Cupriavidus metallidurans CH34: one gene and its partner. The protein of the gene in region 2 interacts with the protein of the main gene of each other region in a pairwise test. Links are inferred from orthologs where the notes say so. Each region holds a gene or a part of one and is shown on either strand. Other genes may lie near its edges. The genes, in order: gyrB and gyrA.

The links.
Region 1: the proteins of gyrA (region 2) and gyrB interact in binary tests that used the Escherichia coli proteins (3 or more experiments, as listed by UniProt). The link is inferred for Cupriavidus metallidurans CH34 from one-to-one orthologs.

Annotation. Positions count from the first base shown.
Region 1 is NC_007973.1:3,137-20,431, reverse strand. The notes cover bases 14,149-17,295. They hold gyrB (DNA topoisomerase (ATP-hydrolyzing) subunit B), read right to left. Parts: upstream 16,912-17,295; coding sequence 14,386-16,911; downstream 14,149-14,385. Other genes in these bases: dnaN (DNA polymerase III subunit beta), read right to left, coding at 17,097-17,295. In the rest of the region: RMET_RS00100 (MDR family MFS transporter), read right to left, coding at 1-63; RMET_RS00095 (CBS domain-containing protein), read right to left, coding at 271-711; RMET_RS00090 (DEAD/DEAH box helicase), read right to left, coding at 901-1,584; RMET_RS00085 (DUF72 domain-containing protein), read right to left, coding at 1,598-2,548; RMET_RS00080 (nucleotide pyrophosphohydrolase), read right to left, coding at 2,680-3,003; RMET_RS00075 (methyltransferase family protein), read left to right, coding at 3,155-3,814; RMET_RS00070 (ABC transporter substrate-binding protein), read left to right, coding at 4,012-5,406; RMET_RS00065 (ABC transporter ATP-binding protein), read left to right, coding at 5,426-6,463; RMET_RS00060 (carbohydrate ABC transporter permease), read left to right, coding at 6,460-7,392; RMET_RS00055 (carbohydrate ABC transporter permease), read left to right, coding at 7,394-8,281; RMET_RS00050 (AraC family transcriptional regulator), read left to right, coding at 8,319-9,137; RMET_RS00045 (DMT family transporter), read left to right, coding at 9,243-10,172; RMET_RS00040 (amidohydrolase), read left to right, coding at 10,311-12,065; RMET_RS00035 (restriction endonuclease), read right to left, coding at 12,333-13,571. UniProt on the Escherichia coli protein: DNA gyrase negatively supercoils closed circular double-stranded DNA in an ATP-dependent manner to maintain chromosomes in an underwound state.
Region 2 is NC_007973.1:788,169-796,117, reverse strand. Bases 4,691-7,890 are described here. They hold gyrA (DNA gyrase subunit A), read right to left. Parts: upstream 7,585-7,890; coding sequence 4,891-7,584; downstream 4,691-4,890. Other genes in these bases: RMET_RS03590 (DUF2059 domain-containing protein), read right to left, coding at 4,691-4,808. In the rest of the region: RMET_RS03610 (prephenate dehydrogenase), read right to left, coding at 1-500; hisC (histidinol-phosphate transaminase), read right to left, coding at 510-1,634; pheA (prephenate dehydratase), read right to left, coding at 1,654-2,817; serC (3-phosphoserine/phosphohydroxythreonine transaminase), read right to left, coding at 2,918-4,081; more of RMET_RS03590, read right to left, coding at 4,239-4,690. UniProt on the Escherichia coli protein: A type II topoisomerase that negatively supercoils closed circular double-stranded (ds) DNA in an ATP-dependent manner to maintain chromosomes in an underwound state.

The DNA of each region.
Region 1 (17,295 bases), 790 kb from region 2 along the record:
GAGGGAAGCTGTGGCCTCTAGGGCCTCTGCGGTGGACTGGCTGGCGGGGGCGGTCGACGACATGCGGGGAGGGAGGGTGCGGCCGCAAGTCGGTGTATGCGGCCTAATTCAGTAACCGCATAATTATATGCATGCTTAGCATTTGGCGCTGGCGGAATTGTCCGAATACCGGACAGGCAAAGGCCGGCCTGCGGGCGTCCTCGCATCACATTTGACGTTATCCGGAGATCGCGGCCGATCGCCATGCGATCGGCCGCGATAACAGCCCGCTTAGCGCGAACCGCCGTGGATGTAGTGCTCCAGTTGCTCGATGGTGAAGCGCTGCTCGCTGATGATGTCGTTCACGAGGTCACCGATCGAGATCATGCCGAGCAGTTGATCGCTATTCATCACCGGCAAGTGACGCAAGCGATGCCGGGTCATCAACGCCATGCACTCGTCGGTGGTCTGGTCGGCCCGGACATAGATCACCGCGGTGGTCATGATTTCACGCACGAGGGTCTCACGCGACGTGCGTTGCATCAGGATCACTTTGCGCGCGTAATCCCGTTCGCTGATGATGCCGACGATCTTCTGCTGCTCCATCACCAGCAGGGCACCAATGCCCTTCTCGGCCATGAGTTGCAGCGCAGCATAGACCGTCGCCGTGGGAGGAATGCTGAAGATCGCCTGATTTGCCTTGCTTTCCAGAACCTGCCGCGCGGTTTTCATGACACCGACTCCTTGTTGCCGTTTTGGAAATATTCACTGCCCTGTGCGGGCCGCGCCAGCGGCACTGCGCAACGTGCATCCGGCTGCGTCCATTCAGATTAGCAAAGGAATCGCGGCACTCACAGGGTGACTTTCACGAATCTTTGTTTCACGCAGAACGCGCATCGGAATGGGGCACGCACCCCGGCGTCAATCCGGCAAGTGAGCGATGCGTCGCGGCTTCCTGAGCCAGAGCCTGGAGAACCGCTCCACCTCGGGATCCAGGTCGCTATTGAACGATGTGGAAAACAACAGCGTCTGCCGGCTCTTCGGACATCGGCTCGCCGCAAAGCCGACATCGTCGACAAGTCCGAGGTCGAGCATCGATTCGGCGTCGTCGATCACCAGGATGCCGATCGCGCGCAGATCGAGGCTGCCGGCATCCAGGTGGTCGACAACCCTGCCCGGTGTGCCGACCACGACATGCGCGCCGTGGATCAGACTGTCGATCTGCGGACGCATCGCCGCGCCATGCATCAGCGCCACGACCTTCACGTGCCGGGCGGCGCGCACGCAGTCCCTGATGCACTGGGCCACATGCTGCACGCGCTCGCGCGTCGGGCAGAGCACCAGCGCCTGCACATCGAACCGGCGCGGATCGAGATGATGGAGCAGGGCAACGGTGAAGGCCACGGTACGCCCGCTGCCGGGAGACGCCTGCACGATGAGGTCGCGGCCGGCCAGCGCCTCTGGCAGCATGGCCGCCTGAAGCGGATTGATGGCATGCCATCCGAGTTCCGTCAGCGTCACCTGCAACGCAGGCGCCAGCGGAAGCGCGGAAAACAGTGTGCCGGTCGAAAGCGGAATCGATGCGGAGAACTTGGTGACGCGCATGGCAGAGACACCGTCATGCAGTCTTTCGCGCCACGGTCTTCGTGGCCGCCGGCTTCCTGGTCACCGTCTTGACCACCGCGATCTTCTTCGCGGCGGGCGGCTTCGGCGTTGAAGCCTTCATCGGCACTGCCTCGGTCGGCACCCAGCCAAGCCTCTCAAGCAAGGCGCCAGCCGCCGCCGGCGCGCGCTCCTTCGCGCCGTTGATGAAGAACAGGAACGCTTCCTTCGGCTTGAGCTTGCCAGCGGGTTCGTCTTCCACACGTGGCAGATCGTCCGGTGACTTGCCGCCAGCCCACGCCGATGCCCGCTGCGCCCATTGGTCCAGCACCTTCGGCGCATAGCCCGTCGCGACCTTCTCGTCGGCGTTCATCAGCCGCGCGTACACGAAGTCCGAAGTGAGATCAGCGAACGACGGAAACTTCGGTGAGTCGGTGAAGACGGTGGCCGCCTTGAACTTGCGCGCCAGCTTCAGGTACGCGTCGCACATGAAGCTCTCGTGACGCACCTCCATCACGTGCCGCAGCTTCACACCCTCCACCGAGGTCGGCAACAAGTTCAGGAAGGCCTCGAAATCGTCGGCCACGAACTGCTTGGTCGGTGCGAACTGCCAGACGACCGGGCCCAGTTTTTCGCGCAATTCGGCAATGCCGCTGTCGATGAACCGGCTGATCGAATCACTCCCTTCGGCCAGCACGCGGCGATTGGTCGCAAAGCGCGAAGCCTTGACCGAGAAGACGAAGCCATCGGGCGTGGCGTCGCGCCAGTTCGCAAACGACGTGCGCTTCTGCGTGCCGTGGTACGTGCTGTTGATCTCGATCGCGGTCAGATGCCGGCTTGCATATTCCAGCTCGCGTGCCTGCGCGAGACCTGCCGGATAGAAGTTATCGCGCCACGGCGCATAGTTCCAGCCGCCGATGCCAATATGGATGTTGCTCGCCGACTTGCCCTGTCTGGTAACCGCCATGACCCGATCTCCGCGAGGATTGGTGGAGGAAGTCTAGCCGGAATTGAGCGGCGTGGCGGAAGCCCGCGGACATGTGAATCGAAACACGCCGGTGGGCGAGGGCGGCGCAGCCCTCCTGCTCGTCTCCGGCCTTACTTTGGCGCGGGATATTTACGTGCGTTCATCTCCATCTTCGCCTGCACCGCCGCGTCGAGATCGACGCCAAGCGCGGTCACGAGCTGCGTCAGGTAGATGGTGATATCGGCCAGTTCCTGCTCGACGTGCGCGCGCTCGTCCGTTGACATGATCCCGCGCGATTCCTCTTCGGTTTGCCACTGGAAGATCTCCACCAGTTCGGCCACTTCGACGCTGAGCGCCATCGCGAGGTTCTTCGGGCTGTGATACTTGCCCCAGCCCCGGGCCTCGCCGAAGGCGGCCGCCGCTTGCTGGAGATTGCTGATATCGATGAGAGCCATTGTGAATGCAATGTGGATGTCGCTGACAGGCATGTATTGTCACACCGAACGGCAGCCGGATGCTCCCACACGCCGCCACACGCCACCTCTCGACACGGCCGCGCGCGAGGCATAGGCTCGCATGTGAAGCCCACTGCAGACGGAGGCACTCATGCGTCCCACTCCAAAAATGGCGATCATCACCATCGCGGGCGCCCTCGCGTACCTGGCGTTGCCCGTGTTCGGATGGGGTGGTATCACGGCGTACTTCGCCGATACCGCGCGCACGCTGGCAGTCGTTGCGACGCTGGTGATGGCTGTCATCGCCATCTTCTCCGGCGGCAATATCAGCGCTGGCGAACGCGAGGACCGCGATAACCGATGGGTACTGGTGGCATTCAGCGTGCTCAGCCTGCTCGCGGGATTCCTGCCGGCCTATACGGACCGCCTCGACGTTTGGTCGATCGACGGCAATACGATTCGCTGGATCGGCCTGTTCCTGTTTGTCGCCGGCGGCGCGCTGCGGCTCTGGCCCGTCTTCGTGCTGGGCCGGCGTTTCAGCGGGCTCGTGGCGATCCAGCCCGGGCATACCCTGGTCACGACGGGCATCTACAGCGTCATTCGCAATCCAAGCTATGTGGGCTTCGTGATCAGCTCGCTGGGATGGGGACTGGTGTTCCGCTCATGGGTGGGCGTGCTGCTGGCGCTGCTGATGCTCCCGCCGCTTGTAGCCCGCATCCGGGCCGAGGAAGCGCTGTTGCAGAGCCAGTTCGGGGTCGAGTACGAACAGTACTGCGCACGTACGTGGCGCATGTTGCCGGGCTTGTACTAGGCCCGCGCTAGGCCCGCGCGCGGATCACGTGGCGGGAATCCAATCGAATCAAGCCCTTGGCATCACACCGTGATTGAATTTCCCGCACACGGGCCTATGCTTGAAAAATAGGCACATGCGCCCCGGCGCGTAGCCACCCTGCCCAGTAGCCACGCAAACAGAGCACATGAGGCTCTCATCATGTTTGCGAGGCTCTCATGAAGAACACCACGCCCGTTGCCGGGCTCCGTACCCGGCCCAGCGGTGGCAATGCTTCCGTCACCAGTTTGCAGCGTCGCCACGTCATGCAAGCCGCGGCCGCCGCTGCACTGGCCACGGGCCTGGCACCGCTGGCGCGCCCCGGTGCCGCGCACGCGGCGGCCAGGCATACGCTCAGGATTCTTCAGTGGAACCATTTCGTGCCGGGCTACGACAAGTGGTTCGACAACACGTATGTGAAGGAATGGGGGCAGCGCCACGATACGGAAGTCATCGTCGATCACGTCGGCATTCCGGCGCTGGCTACGCGTGCCGCTGCCGAGGTGTCGGCCCAGAAGGGGCACGATCTCTTCATGTTCCTGTCGCCGCCGCCGGTGTACGAGGACCAGGTCATCGATCATCGCGACATCTACGAGGAATGCCAGCGCAAGCATGGCAAGCCCGTGGACCTGGCGGTTCGCAGTACCTACAACCCGAAGACCCGCAAGTACTTCGCCTTCTCCGACAGCTTCGTACCGGACCCGGTCAATTACCGCAAGGACCTGTGGGATGCCATCGGCGCGAAGCCTCCCGATAGCTGGGACGACGTGCTGACCGCCGGGCGCAAGATCAAGCAGGCGAAGGGCGTGCCGGTGGGTATCGGCCTCTCCGCGGAACTCGATACCGCCATGGCCATGCGCACGATCCTCTATGCATTCGGTGGCGCCGTGCAGGACATGCGCGGCAATGTCGTGCTGAACTCGCCCGGCACGCTCGAGGCCGTCAAGTACGTGCGAGCGCTGTATCGCGACACCATGACACCCGAAGTGCTGGCCTGGGACCCATCCTCGAACAACCGGGCCATGCTGGCCGGCAAGATCTCGCTCTGCCTGAACGCCATCTCGATCACGCGCGAAGGCGAAAACAAGCAGATCCCGGTCACGCCCGACATCTGGCTGACGCAGGCACTGCGCGGCCCCGCGCAACGCATCTGCCTGGAACACGTGATGGACTGCTACGTGATCTGGAAATTCGCCGAGAACATTGCCGGCGCGAAGCAGTTCCTCGTCGACTACATCGACAACTTTCGCGATGGCTTCGTTGGCAGCGAGTTCTACAACTTCCCCTGCTTCCCGAGCACCGTGCCCGACCTCAAGACGATGATCGAAGCGGACGCCAAGGCCACGCCGCATGACAAGTACAAGGTGCTGGGCGTGCTGATGGAGCAGGCCACCAACGTGGGCTACCCCGGATACGCCAACGCCGCTATCGACGAGATCTTCAACACGTGGGTCCTCAACACGATGTTCGCCCGCGCCGCAACCGGCGACGCGTCTCCGGAGGACGCCATCCGCGATGCCGAGAACGCTTGCAAGCGGATCTTCGCAAAATGGAAGGCGAGGGGGCTGGTATAGCCCCGCCTGCGCAATCATCATGGCCACAGTGGAAACACGCTCGCTGACCAAGCGTTACGACAGCACCACCGCCGTCGACGCGATCGACCTCGCCGTGCGCGAGCACGAGTTCCTGGTGCTGCTGGGCCCATCCGGCTCGGGCAAGACGACGCTGCTGCGCATGATCGCGGGACTCGAGACGCCGACCTCCGGCGATGTGCTGGTGAGCGGGCGCATCGTCACGGGGCTCCCGCCGCGCGCGCACAACATGGCGATGGTCTTCCAGAGTTACGCGCTATATCCGCACCTGACCGTGGCGGGCAATATCGCCTTTCCGCTGCAGGCCCAGCATATGGCACGCGACAAGATCGACAGCAAGGTCGAGTGGGCCGCCTCGCTGTTCGGCATCGGCCATCTTCTCGCGCGGAAACCACGTCAGCTCTCGGGCGGCGAACGTCAACGCGTGGCGCTTGCGCGTGCTGTCGTGCGCGACCCCGTTGCATTCCTGCTCGATGAACCGCTATCGAATCTCGACGCCAAGCTCCGTGCTTCGGCGCGAGAGGAACTGCAGCAACTCCAACGCCGCCTCGGCACCACCACGATCTACGTGACCCACGATCAGGTGGAGGCACTGGCGCTGGGGGATCGCGTGGCCGTGCTCGATCATGGCGGCATACGTCAACTCGACACGCCGCAGCGCGTGTATGCGCATCCTGTCGATCGGTTCGTCGCCACGTTCATCGGGTCACCTCCCATGAATCTCGTTGCCAGCGACGGCATGGAGATCGGCTTCCGACCCGAGCATTTTTTACCGGATGACGTCTTCACCGCCGATGCATCGTTGGAACGGTTTCCGTTGGACATCACTCGCATCGAAAACCTGGGCGCGGACCGGCTCGTGTACGGCGTGCTGGCACCACCGCAGCCGCCCGTGAAAGTCATCTCCCGGATACCGTGCACGGTGAACGTGTCACCGCAACCTGGCACGCGTCACATGTTCGCCGTGCGCCGTGCTGATCTGCACCACTTCGACACGAGCAGTGGCACAAGCCTGAGCGTGGCGGAAGGCGTGACATGAGCGCGCTATCGGCCACCCTTGGCAGACCGGACCACGAGACGTCGGATACGCCGGATGATGACCGCAGGCTAGGCGCAATGATGCTGGCGCCTGCACTCATCTATATCGCGCTGCTGCTTGGCTTTCCTTTCCTGCTGTCGATCTGGTACAGCCTGACCGATGTCACCGTCGGAAGTCCGATGCCGCATTTCATCGGGCTGGAGAATTTCCGGAGCGTCGTAGCGAACCCGACGTTCTGGCAATCGCTGCGCAACGCGCTGGTGTTCACGCTGGTCTCGCAAGCGCTGGTGGTCGTGCTCGCCAAAGCGCTGGCGCTGGCGTTGGTGCGTGACTTCCCCGGCAAGTGGCTCGTGCGACTGCTGATCCTGTTGCCATGGGTGGCGCCGATCTCGCTGGGATCGATTGGCTGGTTGTGGATCTTCGACCCGGTCTACAGCATCATCAACTGGACGTTACGCGCGATCGGCCTTTTCGGCCCTAACACGTGGCCGATCTGGCTCGGCCAGCCTGATCTGGCAATGGCGTCCGTGATTCTGGTGGATGTCTGGCGATTGCTGCCACTGGCCACCGTCATCATCCTGGCCGGGATGCAAGGCATCCCGCAGGATCTGCACGATGCCGCTGCCATGGACGGCGCAGGCTTCTGGCGGCGGCTGTTCAGGATCGACGTGCCGTTGCTGATGCCGGTCATGCTGGTGGCCCTGTTGTTCGGCATCGTCTTCACGCTGACCGACATGGTCATCATTTACGTGCTCACGCGCGGCGGCCCCTACGATACGACCCAGGTGCTGGCCAGCCTGGCCTTCTTTACAGGCATACAAGGCGGTGATCTGGCTGAAGGCGCAGCGATCTCGCTTTTCCTGTTTCCACTGCTGGTGGCAGTCGTCACGTTGCTGCTGACTGTGGCGCATCGCTCCGAGGTGACGTGACATGGAAGCGATATCGACATCCGGAGGCTGGAAGCTGGCGTGGCTCGGGTCGCGCTGGCCCGCACGCTGCGCGTGGGTAGCGGTGTTCGCCACGTTGGCGACTTTTGCCGTGTTCTGCGCCTTTCCGTTCTACTGGATGCTGATCACCACGTTCAAGGATGTGCACGACCTGATCAACACGGCCAACAATCCGTTCGTGTTCAATCTGCCACCCACGACGGAGAACCTGCGGGTGCTGTTCCAGGAAACCGCATTCCTGCGATGGCTGCTCAACACGCTGCTGGTGGGCGTTTTCGTGGTCATCATCACGCTCGTGCTCGCGGTACCGGCGGGCTACAGCCTGGCGCGACTATCGGGACCCCGAGGGCGGCAACTCGCCATCGCCATCTTCCTGACTTATCTGATTCCGCCCACGATCCTGTTCATTCCGTTCTCCCGCATCGTCGGCGCGCTGGGCCTGCAGGACTCGCTCTGGTCGCTCGTGCTCGTGTACCCGAGCTTTACCGTGCCGTTCTGCACCTGGCTGATGATGGGCTTCTTCAAGGCGGTGCCCCGGGACATCGAGGAAGCCGCGATGATGGATGGCATGAGCCGCTTTGGCGCGTTCCTGAAAGTCATCGTGCCGCTATCGTCAGCGGGCATTCTCACCGTGATCATCTTCACGCTGACGCTGGTGATGCAGGAGTTCGTCTACGCGCTGACGTTCATCACGAGTTCCTCGCAGTACACGGTCAGCGTGGGCGTGCCCACTTTCCTTGTGCGCGGCGACGTCTATTTCTGGGGCTCGCTGATGGGTGCATGCCTGATCGTCAGCGTGCCGGTAGCGCTGCTGTACAACGTGTTCCTCGATCGCTTTGTCACCGCTTTCACCGTGGGCGCGATAAAGTAGCGGTGTCGCACGAATGGCCAGACGAATGGGAGCGCAAATGGCCGGAGGCCAGTTCCAGATATTCCGCTGTCATGTTGCCGGCACACAGGCTGTGCAGGCCGACTCGCGCCACGCGTTCGGTCGGCATACGCATGATCAGTTCGGCATCGGTGTGATCGGCAAGGGCGCGCAAAGATCGGCCAGCGGGCAGGGGATCGTGGAGGCCGGCCCCGGCGACACGATCACGGTCAACCCTGGCGAAGTGCACGACGGCATGCCGATCGGCGATGCCGGCCGTGCCTGGCAGATGCTCTATTTCGATCCACCCGTGGTCGCCGACGCGATCCTGGACGTGACGGAAGGGCGGACGCGGAGCTTCGAGTTCGCCCACCCAGTCATGCGCGATGTGCGGCTCGCGCAACGCTTCCTGACACTGTTCACCGCCATGACGGCCGCGCACGCGGAACATGCCTCGGTGCTGCGCGAGGAATTGCTGCTCACCTTGCTGGCCGACACGATGCATGGGCAGACCCGCTCGGACACACGCGGCCCGGGCTTCGCAGAGATCGCACTGGCGCGACGTCGCATCGACGACGATTCAGCCGCGCCGCTCACGCTCGGCGAACTGGCCAACGAGTGCCGCCTGAGCCGCTTCCAGTTCATCCGCGCGTTCTCGCGGGCGACTGGCATGACACCACACGCCTACATGATCCAGCGCCGCATCATCGCCGCACGGCATCTGATCGCGCGCCGCATGTCGCTCGCGGACGCTGCCGCAGCGAGCGGCTTCGCCGACCAGAGCCATATGACGCGCATCTTTGTTCGCACGTACGGCATTTCGCCCAGCATGTACGCGCGTGCCTGCGGCGCATCGTAGCCGGCCTTCCCCGCCACGCTCGCAATTTCATTCAAGACGACACCGCGTCCGGTTCGCGATCCTGCACCTTTCCGCCATCCCCCATCGGGGAAGAAAGGAAGGACCATGTCCAGACGAATGCACGGCTATCTCTATTTGACGCTGGCGATGATTACGGTCGGCAGCACCGTGGTGGCCAGCAAGATCGTGGCCGCGGGCCTGCCACCGTTCACTGCAACGGCGCTTCGCTTCGCCATCGCGCTTCCGCTGTTTCTCGTGCTGATGCGCGTGACCCGAATAACCTGGCCAATCCTGGCGCCGAGGGAATGGGGCCTGCTGCTGGTGCAGGCAGGCGCTGGAAGCGTCGGCTATACGACGCTGCTGATCCTGGGGCTCCGACATGCCTCTGCCACCGACGCGGGCGTGATCATTGGCACGCTGCCAGTGGTCTCCGCGGCAATCGCCATCATGGTGCTTGGCGAGCGGCCGCGACGCGCCGTGTTGCTGGCCATCGCATTGGCGGCTGCCGGTGTCCTGACCATCGTATTCCGCAACGACGCTGGCAGCGCGCACTCGTTGCTCGGCAGCTTGCTGATCTTCGGCGCCGTGGGCTGCGAGGGTGTCTTCATCCTGCTCAACAAGCGGATCCAGACACCGATCGCGCCGCTTGCGCTCTCGACCATCATGGCGGTGTTCGGACTCGCGGTGGCGGTGATACCGGCCGGCTTCGAGATGCCGTGGATGCACGCGCTCTCCGGCAACGCGGTCGCCGCCGTCGCGTACTACGCGCTGATTCCAACCGTGGGGGGCTTCCTGCTCTGGTACGCCGGCGCGGCCCGAGTGAGCGGTGCAGAGGCGGCGCTGTTCACTGCGGTGGCACCGGTATCAGCGGTGGTGCTCGCTGCCGCGCTGCTCGGCGAACAGATCGGCCAGAGCCAGATCATCGGCATCGGTTGCGTGCTGGTCGCGGTGTTCAGCCTTGGGATGTCTCAGTCTGCTGACATGACCGATAGTGCGATGGCAGATGCCGAAGGCGATGCCACTTCGCACCGATAGGCAGCATTCGCTTTTGCGAACCACGCCGACAATTGACGAAAACGCGGATGGACGGTCACCGCTATCGTCCGGCAGGCTACAGTCGACGCCACATACGCGCCATTCCCAACACAGCAACGATAACGATGGGGTAACCACATGTGCTTCTACTGCAGTCCTGGTGGTGCAGCAGTCCTGCTCGCGCGCGCGTCGCGCCGAGACTTCCTGACGGGCGCGCTGGCGCTCGGTGCAATGTCCACCTTCGGATTCCCGTCGGCATACGCCGAGAACCCCCCGGCTACGTCTCCTTCGACATCTCCCTACGCGCAATTCATCTTCACCAACGGGCCGATCTACACCATGGCCAGCGGCTCGCCAACGGCCAAGGCCCTGGCCGTGCGCGATGGCCGCATCGTTGCCGTTGGCTCGATGGATGCGGTCGCGCAGTTCCGTGGCCCGGACACGCAAACCATCGACCTCGGTGGACGCACGCTGCTGCCGGGATTTGTCGAACCACACATGCACTCCGCATTGGCCGTGCTCGACGCATGGCTCGACGTGGGCCCGTTCACCACCACGTCGATTGACCAGGCACTCGAGAAGATCCGCGCCGAGGCGGCAAAGTCCAAACCGGGCGAGTGGGTCCGCGCCCAGGCGCTCGATCCCTCGCTGATGCCCGGCGCACCCGTCACGCGACAACGGCTCGATGCCGTGGCGCCCAACAATCCGGTCTTCATCCTGGAATCGAACGGACATATTGCCTACGTCAACAGCGCGGCCCTGAAGCTCGCCAACGTCACGCGCGATACGCCGAACCCGGCCCAGGGCCGCTTTGTCCGCGACGACAAGGGCGAACTAACCGGCCGGCTCGAGGAAGGCCCCGCATACGGCCCCTTTCTGAAAGTCGCCCCGATGCCCAACGCCGCGCAAATGGTGGCCAGCATTCGCAAGCTGTTCGACCGCGCCAGCGCCGTGGGCTGTACCAGCCTGCACGATGCCGGCATTGGCACCAGCGGCGTGCATGACCTCGATATCGTCAACGCCGCCATGCGCGACGATCCTCCTGTCCGCTATTCGGGCTTCCTGACGTCCGACCGGATGGATGGCTGGGTAGAGCGAGGCATCAAGCCGGGCGCCGGCACAGATCGCTTCCGGCTACACGGCATCAAGTTCTGGTCCGACGGCTCCAACCAGGCCCGCACCGGATACCAGCGCGAGCCATACCTCAACTCCACCAGCCGTGGCGCGCTGAATTACACCGCCGAGCAACTGATCGAGGGCGTACAACGCGCGCACGACCTCGGCTGGCAAGTCGCCATCCACGCCAACGGCGACGCCGCCATCGACACCACGCTGGACGTCTACGAACACGTGCTGAAACGCTCACCACGCACGGATCATCGACACCGCATCGAACACTGCAGCGTCCTGCACCCCGAGCAGATTCAGCGAATGGCAAAGCTCGGCGTGTCGCCGTCATTCCTGATCGGACACGTGCACTACTGGGGCAAGGCATTCCGCGACAACATCCTCGGCCCCCAGCGCGCCCAGTTCTACGCCCCCTGCGCATCGGCACTGCGCGGCGGCCTGCGCATCTCGCTCCACTCCGACTACAACGTGACGCCGATCGAACCGATCCGTTACATGGACAACGCCGTCAACCGCACCATGCGCGACGGCGGTGGCGTGCTCAACCCAGCGGAGCGCATTACCGTGGCGCAGGCACTGCGGGCGGTGACGATCGACGCGGCGTGGCAATGCCAGATGGACCAGATCGTTGGCAGCCTGGAGACCGGGAAGTATGCGGATCTGGTGATTGTGGATAAGGACCCGCTCCAGATGGCGCAGGAGGAGATTGGTAAGTTGAAGGTGATGGAGACTTGGTCGGAGGGACGGAGGCGGTTTGCGGCTTGAGGGGGGGATGTTGGTGCGGAAATGGCGCTCGGCGTCATTTCCGCTTCAGGTTTGCATGGCTTCGCGGTCTTTTGCTGCCGCGTTCATGCGCACATCTGTCGTGAAGCGAAATTGAAGAGGCGCCCCTTGCTCGTCAAGAAACTCACCGATTTCTGGATCCTTGCATTCTTGCTTGCCATGGAATAGCTGCCAGAGCCTTGTCATAAGGCTGTGGGGTGACCCGGATCGTCGCCGGACATAGCTTCGCCCAGTGGCCTCCTGGCGGTACTAGCGCGGCTTATCAACCGGCTCGCTGCTAGCAGCCGCAACAAGCGCAAAGTCCGAGGAAAGTAACTCTTGCACCCTTCCTCTGGTGTTGTAGCCCTTGTCGATGAGGATATTGACCATATCGCCACCCGAAATAAAGACAATCGGGTGGCGATCTTCGCGCACCTCCTTGTAAGCCTGGGAGGCAATCACTGAGGTTGTGACAAGAACGCCAAACTGCCGATGGCGAATACGCGAGATTAAACGCGCAACATCACTAACGCTGACCGTAATCGGCGTGTCACCGTTTAGTGGCGGACGATAGCATTTTGCTTCCAGCGAGAATTCTGCATAGACCGGATCGGCCATAGACCCAAGCCGATATCTCCCAATTGCGTCTCGACCACCATCGACAACCCCTCTCGTGATTTCGTCGATGACGACGCGCTCATCGGTCATTTGAAAGACGCGGGCGGCAAACGCTTCAAAAGCAATCGGTGCGCCTTTGTAGTGCTGCCAAATACATTCGAGCAGCTCACGTTTCAGAGCCGTATCTGGACTTTGCGCGTTCGCAGATCGAATGTTCGTGGTCGGCGCCGCAGCAAGCGGCGAATATTTTCCGGACTCGCGCCACTGACGCCACGCTCTTGGTGCATTGGAAGAGTTTAAATCTCCTGCCTTGAGATCGTTGATCCAAGCACGGCTCAACACAGGCGCGTTTAGGATCGTAAAGACAGCGCGATAATTTTGGAATCGCTGGCCCTCAGAGGACTTCCAGACAGCAACCAGGTCCTCCGTCGACGACAAGCTTGGGAAGCCCGGTACCGCAAGGCCCTTGAACTGAACAGACCTCGCACCGTGTGCGAGTGGGTACTTCTTGAACACCAAAAACGGAGCCACGTCCGCTCGCGGATTCACTGCAGCGTGGAGTCGCTCGAACGAATATCGAAGAACCTTGTTGCCACCACGCGTTTCATGCAATTCATGACCCGGGGTCTTGTTATCACCGAAGTAGACAAACTTACCAGTACTTAAATCCAGCGTGTCAGGCCAATCTTTATCCTCGCCAGTCGTGAACAGCACGACCCAGCTTTTTTGCTCACCTCTCCCGGTGACACGGAATCCCCCCATGTTGCCGGAACCCGGTAAGAGCTTTGCAATTGGCTCACCGGCAATCTGACCATCTGCCCGACTCTGATAAACCGCATCGACAACGAGATCGGCCGTCGCGAGGGCATCAAAAGGAATAATCTTGGTCATCGTAGTGGGGCATCAGATGGTTGTGGTATCGCCTACTTGGCCACTGCCATGCAACAAACCGCAACAGAATACCAAAAACGGCTAGCCCTCCGTTTCCGAGCGACGAAAGAATGACCTCGAGTGAGGCATTTCTTTGAAGATATGCTATGGCTGACGGCGACTTACGACCGCCGCCCACTCACCATTTTCATCCAGTAGGGACGACAGGAAGCGCTCTCGCTAGTCTTAAGGAATCAAAAGCGTGAAAAGCGCCCCCGCTACGCAGCGCTCAAACAGTCGGACTAGCTTGTTGCTACTGGCCTAACAAATGCCGGGGTGAGCGATACGTCCAATTTGTCACTCGATCAAGTCGCTCAGCAAGTCCATTAGCGCGAACGCATGCCCTAATGATCGCTCTATGCGGTCTTTTCGCGCGGGGGCGCCCAGAGGCGCAGCAAAATTTGGCCGATGCGGTTCAGGTCGAATGCGTTGACTCGGATATCTCTCGCCGCTATTCCTTCCCATAGTCTCGCCCGTCGTTGGATGGCAAGTTCTGAGTTATCTGGGCGCGCAAGCGAGGTTAGGCGGCCGCCGCGTGCGCGGTGAGGGTGAAGCAGACCGCCTCGGATCTTGTGCGGACTTCCGCTTTCGCACGGCAAAGCAGCCGTTTGCAGCAAGACCCTGGGCGACCGCAACCGGTCGGCTCCTGCCGGCGGCTTGCCCCTCAGATTTCCTACATACAAAAAAACCGCCCGAAGGCGGTTTTTTCATTTACTGCGTCACAAAGTTTTCAGTAACTCGGCACAGATTTCACTTCCCGTGTCATCCGACACAATCAAACATCAATATTCCGAGCCACCAGCGCATTCGACTCGATAAAGTTCCGGCGCGGTTCCACCTCGTCGCCCATCAGTGTCGTGAAGATCTGGTCGGCGGCGATGGCGTCTTCGATCTGGACCCTCAGCAGGCGGCGCTGCGTGACGTCGAGCGTGGTTTCGAAGAGCTGCTCGGGGTTCATTTCGCCCAGGCCCTTGTAGCGCTGGCGCGAGACGCCGCGTTCGGCTTCGGAGAGTAGCCACTGCATGGCCTGGTGGAAGTCTGCGACGGTCTGTTCGCGCATCTTCTCGCCTTCGCCGCGGCGAACCTTGGTGCCGTCCGGGATCAGGCCCTGGAAGGTCGTGGCCGCGCGGGCGAGTGCCGCGTAGTCGGCGCCGTGGACGAAGTCCGCATCCACGTGTGACAGACGCACGTTGCCATGATGGCGACGCGCGATCATCAGGCGGTGCTTGTCGGTCTTCTCGTCGAACTGGGCATAGACGTCGGCGGTGCCGTCGTCGTTGACCGCGGCGCCGAGCAGCGTCTTGGCGTGCATCTCGGCGAGCTTGGCCTTCAGCGCCACGGCCGAGGCTTCGGCTGCGGCGGCGTTGTCGAGGTCGAGCGCCACGCCGTCGGCGATCGCGCGTAGCGCGTCCACATCGACGATGCGCGACAGGCGGCCGATCACGCCTTCGGCGAGCTGGTACTGGCGTGCCAGTTCGGTCAGGGCTTCACCGTTGATCTCGCTGCCATCCGGGCGGCTGAGCGAAGCCTTTTCCATTGCCAGCTTCAGCATGTAGGCGTTCAGCTCGTTGTCGTCCTTGATGTAGCGCTCTTCCTTGCCGTGCTTGATCTTGTAGAGCGGCGGCTGGGCGATGTACACGTAGCCGCGCTCGATGATGTCCGGCATCTGGCGATAGAAGAACGTCAGCAGCAGTGTGCGGATGTGCGAGCCGTCCACGTCCGCATCGGTCATGATGATGATGCGGTGGTAGCGCAGCTTCTCGAGGTTGTAGTCCTCCTTGCCGATGCCGGTGCCCAGTGCCGTGATCAGCGTCAGCACTTCCTGGCTCGACAGCATCTTGTCGAAGCGCGCGCGTTCCACGTTCAGGATCTTGCCCTTGAGCGGCAGGATCGCCTGGAACTTGCGGTCGCGGCCCTGCTTGGCGGAGCCGCCTGCGGAGTCACCCTCGACGAGGAACAGCTCGGACATCGCCGGATCCTTCTCCTGGCAGTCCGCGAGCTTGCCGGGCAGGCCCATGCCGTCCATGACGCCCTTGCGGCGCGTCATTTCGCGGGCCTTGCGCGCGGCTTCGCGGGCGCGGGCCGCATCGACGATCTTGCCGCAGATGATCTTGGCGTCGTTCGGCGTTTCCAGCAGGAAGTCGGTCAGCGCCTTGCCGACGAGCTCTTCCACAGGCAGGCGCACTTCGGAGGAAACGAGCTTGTCCTTGGTCTGCGAGCTGAACTTCGGCTCGGGTACCTTCACGGACAGCACGCAGGCCAGGCCTTCGCGCATGTCGTCGCCGGAGGTTTCGACCTTCGCCTTCTTGGCGACCTCGTTTTCTTCGATGTACTTGTTGATGACACGGGTCATCGCCGCGCGCAAGCCGGTCAGGTGGGTACCGCCGTCACGCTGCGGAATGTTGTTCGTGAAGCAGAGCACCTGCTCGTTGTAGCCATCGTTCCACTGCATGGCCACTTCCACGCTGATGCCATCCTTCTCGGCGTTCGCGTAGAAAATGTTCGGGTGCAGCGTGGTCTTCGAGCGGTTGATGTACTCGACGAAACCCTTCACGCCACCGGAGAACGCGAAGTCCTCTTCCTTGCCCGTGCGCTGGTCCACCAGCTTGATATGCACGCCGTTGTTCAGGAACGAGAGTTCGCGGATGCGCTTGGACAGCACTTCGTAGTGGAACTCGACGTTCGTGAAGATTTCCTCGTCGGCCAGGAAGTGCACTTCGGTGCCGCGCTTGTCGGTCGCACCGATGACCTTCATCGGCGACACTTCAACGGGCTGGCCGTCCGGGCCGGTCACCGTCTCGATAACGCGGTTCTGTACTTCACCCTTCGCGAACTCGATCAGGTTGACCTGGCCATCGCGGCGCACGGTCAGGCGCAGCCACTTCGACAGCGCGTTCACGCAGGACACGCCCACGCCATGCAGGCCGCCCGAAACCTTGTAGCTGTTCTGGTTGAACTTGCCGCCGGCGTGCAGTTCGGTCATGGCGATTTCCGCCGCGCTGCGCTTCGGCTCGTGCTTGTCGTCGAACTTCACGGCCGGCGGAATGCCGCGGCCGTTGTCGACGATCGAGATCGAGTTGTCGCTGTGGATCGTGACCTGGATCTCGGTGCAATAACCGGCCAGGGCTTCGTCGATCGAGTTGTCGAGTACCTCGAACACGAGGTGGTGCAAGCCGGTGCCGTCGGACGTATCGCCGATGTACATGCCGGGACGCTTGCGTACCGCCTCCAGGCCTTCCAGGATCTGGATCGAAGAGGCGCCGTAAGAGTTTTCCTGCTGCGGTTTCTGCTGATCGGTCATGTCTTTCTACTCACGATACTGACGGCAAAAAGCGGAAAACCGAACCTGCGCCAAAAATGCGGCGGGTGCGGTAGATCCGCGTTTCGCGGGTTACTTAAAAACGGCAAAAGGGGCGGATCGGTTCGATCCGGCCCCTGCTGCGGTGTGTGCCCGATTGTGGTCTGGATGGCGTCTGATGGTGGCCATCAAATGCGCATCGGCATGACGACATACTTGAAGTTGTCGTCTTCCGGCACCGTAATCAGCGCGCTCGAATTGGAGTCGCCGAGGCTGACCTGCACCTGCTCGCTCTTCAGGTTGGCGAGCACATCGAGCAGATAGGTCACGTTAAAGCCGATATCGAGCGCATCGCCCGAATAATCGAGTTCCAGCTCTTCCTGCGCC
Region 2 (7,949 bases):
ACGGCGGCCACGTCCGCCCGCGAGTTCTCCTGCAACGGGCAAAGCACCACCTTCTTGCCTACGTAGAGATCGTCGAGCGCAGCCTCCACGCCGTTCAACTCACGGCCCGCGATCGGATGGGCGGGCACGAACTGGGCGACCTTGTCGCCGAGCGCGGTCTTGGCCGCCATGATGACGTCGGACTTGGTGCTGCCTGCGTCGGTCACGATCGTGCCCGGCTGCAGATGTGGTTCCAGCGCATGGAGCAGCGCGAAATTCTGCGCCACGGGCGCGCACAGCACCACCAGACTTGCGCCTTGCATCGCGACCTCGAGCGAGGCGGCCTCGTCGATGACGCCAAGCGCCTTGGCCTTGTCCAGCGACGCCGCAGAACGGCCTACGCCCACGACCGTCCCCACCACGCCCGCGCGCTTGAGCGACAGCGCCAGCGATCCGCCAATCAGGCCAACGCCGACAATCACGACTTTCGAAAAATGCAATGCGCTCACGGTTTCAGACATGCTTGAGTTTCACTTCAGGGCCTGTTCCAGCGCCGCGATGAACGCGTCGTTCTCTTCTGGCAGGCCGATCGTCACGCGCAGCCACTGCGGCAGGCCGTAGTTGGCCACGGGGCGCACGATCACACCTTGCTTCAGCAGCGCCAGATTGACCCGCGCGCCAGCGCCATCGTCGCCACCCACGCGAACCATGACAAAGTTGCCGGACGACTTCACGTATTCGAGCCCACTTCGCTCGAACGCTTCCACCAGCCGCGCCTTGCCCTGACGATTCAGTTCGGCGCTGCGTTGCAGAAATGCCGTATCGTCGAGCGCTGCCACGGCTGCAGCCTGCGCCAGGCTGTTGACGTTGAACGGCTGGCGCACGCGATTCAGCAAATCGGTAAGCTGGGGCTGTGCCACGCCATAGCCGACCCGCAGCCCCGCCAGCCCATAGGCCTTCGAGAACGTCCGCGACACCATCAGGTTCGGATACTTGCGCACCCAGGCAACCGATTCGTACTGCTGGCCCGCATCGAGATACTCGTTGTAGGCCTCGTCCAGCACAACCACCACATGCGGCGGCACCTTGGCCAAGAAAGCCTCGATCTCGGCGGCGGACACGAATGTGCCAGTCGGATTGTTCGGGTTGGCGATGAAGACGAGCTTGGTGTCGGGCGCAATCGCCGCAGCCATCGCATCGAGATCATGACCATACGCGCGCGACTTGACCTCGATGGCGCGCGCGCCAACTTCCTGCGTAGCCAGCGCGTAGACCGCAAACGAGTACTCGGCGTAGACGATCGACTCGCCATTGCGCACCAATGCATGCGCGGCCAGTTCCAGAATGTCGTTGCTACCGTTGCCAAGCGTCAGCCACTCGGCCGGCACATCGTATTTTTCTGACAGTTTCGCCTTCAGTTCGAAGCCGTTGCTGTCCGGATAGCGCCCCAGATCCTCCGTCGCGGCGGCGATAGCCGCTTTTGCCGAGGCGGGCATGCCGAGCGGGTTCTCGTTCGACGCCAGCTTGACGATTCTTGCCTCGTCGAGTCCGAACTCGCGAGCCACTTCCGAGATCGGCTTGCCCGCGATATACGGCGAGATCTTGCGCACATAGGACGGACCAAAGTAGTCAGCCGCGTTGTCCTGCCCTGCCATGTCTGTCTCCTCGCTGCCGTTATTTGCTGGATGGATACGAACCCAGGACCTTCAGGTACGCGGCATTGCGACGCAGCATCTCGATCGCGCGCGTCACGGCCGGTTCATGCTGATGGCCTTCCACATCCACGTAGAAGTAGTATTCCCACGCGCCACTGCGCGCCGGGCGCGATTCAAACCTGCACATCGATACGCCGTTCTCGGCCAGTGGTGCCAGCAGTTGATACACGGCGCCCGCCTTGTTCGGCACCGACAGGATCAACGAGGTCTGATCGCTGCCAGAAGGCTCCGTCTCATAGCGGCCGATCACCGCGAAACGGGTGCGATTGTGCGGATCGTCCTGGATGTGCGAACGGATAATGTGCAGGTGATAGCGATTGGCCGCCGTTTCACCGGCAATCGCCGCAACGGTAGGGTCCTCACTGGCCATGCGTGCGGCTTCGGCATTGCTGGACACGGCCTGGCGCTCCAGATGCGGATAGTTCGCGGACAGCCAGTTCTGGCACTGCGCCAGCGCCTGCGCATGGGCACGCACGACGGTCACACCCTTCATGTCCGGCGTGGAAGCCATGAGATTGTGGTGGACCTTCAGCGCGATCTCGCCGCTGATCTTGAGCGACGTCTGCAGGAACAGATCGAGCGTGCGCGACACCGCGCCCTCAGTCGAGTTCTCTACCGGCACCACGCCGTACTCGACGGTACCAGCCTCCACGGCACGGAACACCTCGTCAATGCTGGGGCACGGCACGCCCGTCACCTCGTGGCCGAAGTGCGCGTAGAGCGCCTGCTCGGAGAACGTTCCGGCCGGGCCCAGGAAGGCGATCTCGAGCGGCTTTTCCAGGCCGCGGCACGCGGACATCACCTCGCGCCAAATCGATGCCACGCTTTCGTCGAGCAGCGGTCCGGGATTGGCGCCCTGCACCTTGCGGATCACCTGCAACTCGCGTTCGGGACGAAATACCGGGGCGCCGTACTTCTTCTTGACCTCGCCCACGTCGAGGGCGAGCTGGGCGCGACGATTGAGCAGCGCCAGCAGTTCACGGTCGACGGTGTCGATCTGGGTGCGCAACGGCGCCAGATCGGCCGACAACGCCTGCTCCTGCGCGCTGGGTCCAGGAGCGTCCTGGCGCCCGGCTTCCTGTGCGGGGGCATCGGCGGCGGGGGACTTGTCTTGCTCTGTCATATCAAGGCCTGGCGGGCCGCGCGAAAAGGCGGCCTCGGAAAGTCTGGGGCGAAGCCACGCCGCGCGCATGGCTGTGCGCGGCGCGACGCTTTGACCGCCGTCAGGCGGCGGTACGCTCGAATTCGCGCATGAATTCGATCAGCGCGGTAACACCCTCGAGCGGCATCGCGTTGTAGATGCTTGCACGCATTCCGCCCACGGACTTGTGGCCCTTGAGCTGTACCAGGCCGTTCGCACGCGCCTGGGTCAGGAACGCTTCGTTGCGCGATTCGTCGCGCAGGAAGAACGGTACGTTCATGCGCGAGCGGCAGCTGGGGTCGATTTCGTTACGGTAGAAGTCGCTCTGGTCCAGGAAGTCGTACAGCGCGCGCGCCTTGGCGATATTGCGCTGCTCGATCGCGGGCACACCACCCTGAGCCTTGAGCCACTTGAACACGAGCCCGGCGATGTAGATCGCATAGGTGGGCGGCGTGTTGTACATCGAATCATATTCGGCCACGAGGCGCCAGTTGAACGCCGACGGGCACAGCGGATGCGCGAAACCGATCAGGTCTTCGCGCACGATGACGATCGTCACACCGGCCGGGCCGATGTTCTTCTGGGCGCCACCATAGACCACCTGCACGCGCGACCAGTCGATCGGGCGCGAAAGGATGTGGCTCGACGCATCGGCCACGACGATGCGGCCCTTGTCGTGCGTGCCGGTCTGGCCAATGTCGGGGATTTCCTGGAACTCCGTGCCAACGATCGTCTCATTGGTGCACAGGTGCACGTACGCGGCATCGTCCGACAGCTTCCACGATGCCACATCCGGGATCTTGTGCCACTTTTGGTCCTGGCTCGAAGCCACGATGTTGACTTCGCTGTAGCGACGCGCTTCCTGCTCGGTCTTGACGGACCACGTGCCGGTGACGACGAAATCGGTCTTCGGCTTTGCTGCGTTGATGCGGCTGGCAAGATTCAGCGGTACGATGCCGTTCTCGCCGATCGCACCACCTTGCAGGAACAGGATGCGGAAATTCTTGGGCACCTGCAGCAGTTCGCGCAGGTCAGCCAGCGCCTCGTTGTGAATTCCTTCGAACTCACGGCTGCGGTGGCTCATCTCCATCACAGATACACCCGTGCCGCGCCACGACAGCATTTCCTCGGCGGCCTGATGCAGGACTTCAGTCGGCAGTGCGGCCGGACCAGGCGAGAAATTGAACACGCGCTCGGCCAGGGAACGTTGCAGGCCGACGAGGGCGGGATTCTGGGGATCGTTCATGGAGGGAAGATGGAAAAATGGCTGCCGGTTTGAACCAAGCAGCCATTATCCCTCAAACCCACGCCCCTTGGACACCATGGGTGCCGGCCAAGGGCGGTGTGAGCGGCAGACCAGCCCGGGAGAATGCCCCACAGGCCAGCCGCCGATCACTTGCGGATCACTTCGCAGCGGCGGCGATTTCCTTCTCCGCGGCGTCACGCATCGACTTGCCAACCTGCGGGCCGTACTTCTGCATCATCGAACCCCAGATTTCCTGAGTGGCCTTGCCCTGGTTAGCCATGAACTTCTGGCCGGTCGGCGACTTCAGGAACGTGGTCAGGTCCTTGATTTCCTGCGTGGAGTAGTACTTGCCGAAGGCGTCGTAGTGAGCCTTGAGGGCGTCCTGCTTGAACGCATCGGTCGAGAAGGCCGTGCCGGCGCCATCGACCATGCGCTGTACAGCGCCGTTCTTCTTGAGCTTCTCGACAGCAGCCTGCTTCTGCTTGTCGTTCAGCGTCTTGTTCTCAACCAGCACCTGCTCCAGCACCAGCGGCGCTTCCTGCTTCGCGCCCTGTTGCCAGTTGTCGGCCTGACCCTTCACAGCCTGGTCGGCCTGCATGACGGTCAGCAGTTCCTTGATGGCCGCGGTCTTATCCTTGTCGTCCGCCTGTGCATGCGCGGCTTGCGCCAGCATCATCATCGGAGCAACTGCAGCCAGAACAGCGATACGTCGATAGGTTTTGAGCATTATGACTCCCTGGAAAATACGTCCGGATTAGTCCGCACGGCCGTCTGGCGAGTTCCGGCCGTGGTTCCAATGTTGCAACAAATTACGAATTCGCACCCGCGTCAGTGGCTCCGGCATCGGTGGCGCCCGCGGCATCATCGGCTGCTTCGCCTTCCTCTGCCCCCGAACCGTTGTCCGCGTCGCTTTCCACGATGCGCTGCAGACCCGACAGCTTGGTGCCCTCGTCGACGTTGATCAACGTCACACCCTGCGTGGCACGACCCATCTCGCGGATTTCGGCCACGCGGGTGCGAATCAGCACGCCGCCGGTCGTGATCAGCATGATTTCATCTTCGGGCGAAACCAGCGCCGCAGCCACCACGCGGCCATTGCGCTCGCTCGTCTGGATCGCAATCATGCCCTTGGTGCCACGTCCGTGTCGAGTGTATTCGGAGATCGGAGTGCGCTTGCCGTAACCATTCTCGGTTGCGGTCAGGACGCTGCCCACTGGAGACACGTCTCCCTCTGCCACCGACGATTCCGTTTCCGCGGATTCGGCCGGCGCAACCAGCATGGCGATCACGGCCTGACCTTCATCGAGGTTCATGCCGCGGACACCGCGTGCCTGCCGGCCCATCGGACGCACGTCGTTCTCATCGAATCGCACGGCCTTGCCGGCGTCGGAGAACAGCATGACGTCGTGCTGGCCGTCGGTCACGGCGGCGCCGATCAGGAAGTCGCCCTCATCGAGATCCACGGCGATGATGCCCGCCTTGCGCGGATTCGAGAAATCAGTCAGCACGGTCTTCTTCACCGTGCCACGCGCCGTGGCCATGAAGATGAAGTGCTCGGCATCGAACTGGCGCACCGGCAGGATGACGTTGATCTTCTCGCCGTCGGCCAGCGGGAACATGTTCACGATCGGCCGTCCACGCGAATTGCGCGAGCCCTGTGGCACCTCATAGACCTTCAGCCAGTACAGCCGGCCACGGTTCGAGAAGCACAGGATGTAGTCGTGCGTGTTTGCGACGAACAGCGTGTCGATCCAGTCGTCTTCCTTCGTCGCCGTCGCCAGCTTGCCGCGCCCACCACGCTTCTGCGCGCGGTACTCGGAAATCGGCTGGCTCTTCATATAGCCGGAGTGCGACAGCGTCACGACCATGTCCTGCGGCGTGATCAGGTCCTCGGTATCGAGTTCGGTCGCGTTCAGCTCGATCTGCGAACGGCGCTCGTCACCGAATTCGGCCCGGATCGCTCCAAGCTCTTCGGTGATGATCGTCGTGATGCGCTCCGGGCGGGCCAGGATGTCGAGCAGATCGGCGATCAGGCCCATGACCTCGCGGTACTCCTGGACAATCTTGTCCTGCTCAAGCCCCGTGAGGCGTTGCAGGCGCATTTGCAGGATTTCCTGAGCCTGACCGTCGGACAGTCGATACAGGCCATCCGGCTGCATGCCGAACACAGCCGGCAGACCATCCGGGCGGTACGATGCGCGGCCGCCCGCAGTGTCGCTTTCGGCACGTGCCAGCATTTCGCGCACCAGACCCGAATCCCAGGGCTTCGACATCAGCTCCTGCTTCGCGATCGGCGGCGTCGGCGCAGCCTTGATGATCGCGATGAACTCGTCGATGTTGGCCAGCGCCACGGCCAGGCCTTCCAGCACATGACCGCGCTCGCGCGCCTTGCGCAGCTCGAACACGGTACGGCGGGTGACCACCTCGCGCCGGTGCGACAGGAACGCATCCAGCATCTGGCGCAGGTTCAGCAGGCGCGGCTGACCATCGACCAGGGCCACCATGTTCATGCCGAAGGTGTCCTGGAGCTGGGTGTTCTTATATAGGTTGTTCAGAACAACCTCGGGCACCTCATTGCGCTTGAGTTCGATCACCACGCGCATACCTGACTTGTCAGATTCGTCGCGGATGTCCGAAATACCTTCGACCTTCTTCTCGGTCACCAACTCGGCAATGCGCTCGAGCAGTGTCCGCTTGTTCACCTGGTACGGCAGCTCGTCAACGATGATCGCCTGGCGCTGGCCCCGGTCGATGTCCTCGAAGTGCGTGCGGGCGCGCATGACCACACGGCCACGGCCGGTGCGGTAGCCTTCGCGCACGCCCTGGATGCCATAGATAATGCCGGCGGTCGGAAAATCGGGCGCCGGCACCAATTCGATCAGTTCATCGACGGTGGCATCGGGATTACGCAGCAGATGCAGACAGGCATCGACAACCTCATTGAGGTTATGCGGCGGAATATTGGTGGCCATGCCGACCGCAATACCCGACGAACCATTGATCAGAAGATTCGGAATACGTGCCGGCAAAATGCCAGGCTCTTTCTCCGAACCGTCATAGTTCGGTTCGAAATCGACAGTTTCCTTGTCGATATCCTGAAGCATTTCATGGGCAATCTTCGACAGGCGGATTTCGGTATAACGCATTGCCGCCGCGTTATCTCCGTCCACCGAACCGAAGTTGCCCTGACCGTCGACCAGCATGTAACGCAGGGAGAAATTCTGCGCCATGCGCACGATCGTGTCGTACACCGCGGTATCGCCGTGCGGGTGATATTTACCAATCACATCGCCGACGATACGGGCCGACTTCTTGTACGGCCGGTTCCAGTCGTTGTTGAGCTCATGCATCGCAAACAGCACGCGCCGGTGTACCGGTTTCAGGCCGTCCCGAACGTCGGGAAGCGCGCGCCCCACGATTACGCTCATTGCGTAATCCAGGTATGAGCGGCGCATTTCCTCTTCCAGTGAGACCGGAAGGGTTTCTTTGGCGAATTGATCCATTGCGACGTGGTTTATGCGGCGGGTTTAGGCAAATGGGACTCCGATTCCCGCATGACGGAGACCGGCATACGGCATCGGGCGAACATGGCATTCTATCATGCACGCACCCCCCTTCCCGACCCCGCGGGAACCCCTCACTCCTGCCCCTTGACGGCGCTTTCAGCGACCACCCCCTCACCCGGCAACCCCATATGGGACAAGGCTTTGCGGGCACCGCAAGGCGGATGTTGCACAAACACCACAGGCCCAAAACCGCTTGGTTGAATCGAATATATTTACTTCTTAGGAAACGAGCCTTGTGGCACAATTCCCCAGCGAAGAGCCAGACGTTGTTCGAAGTGGATCATGCTCCACGTCGAGAATGT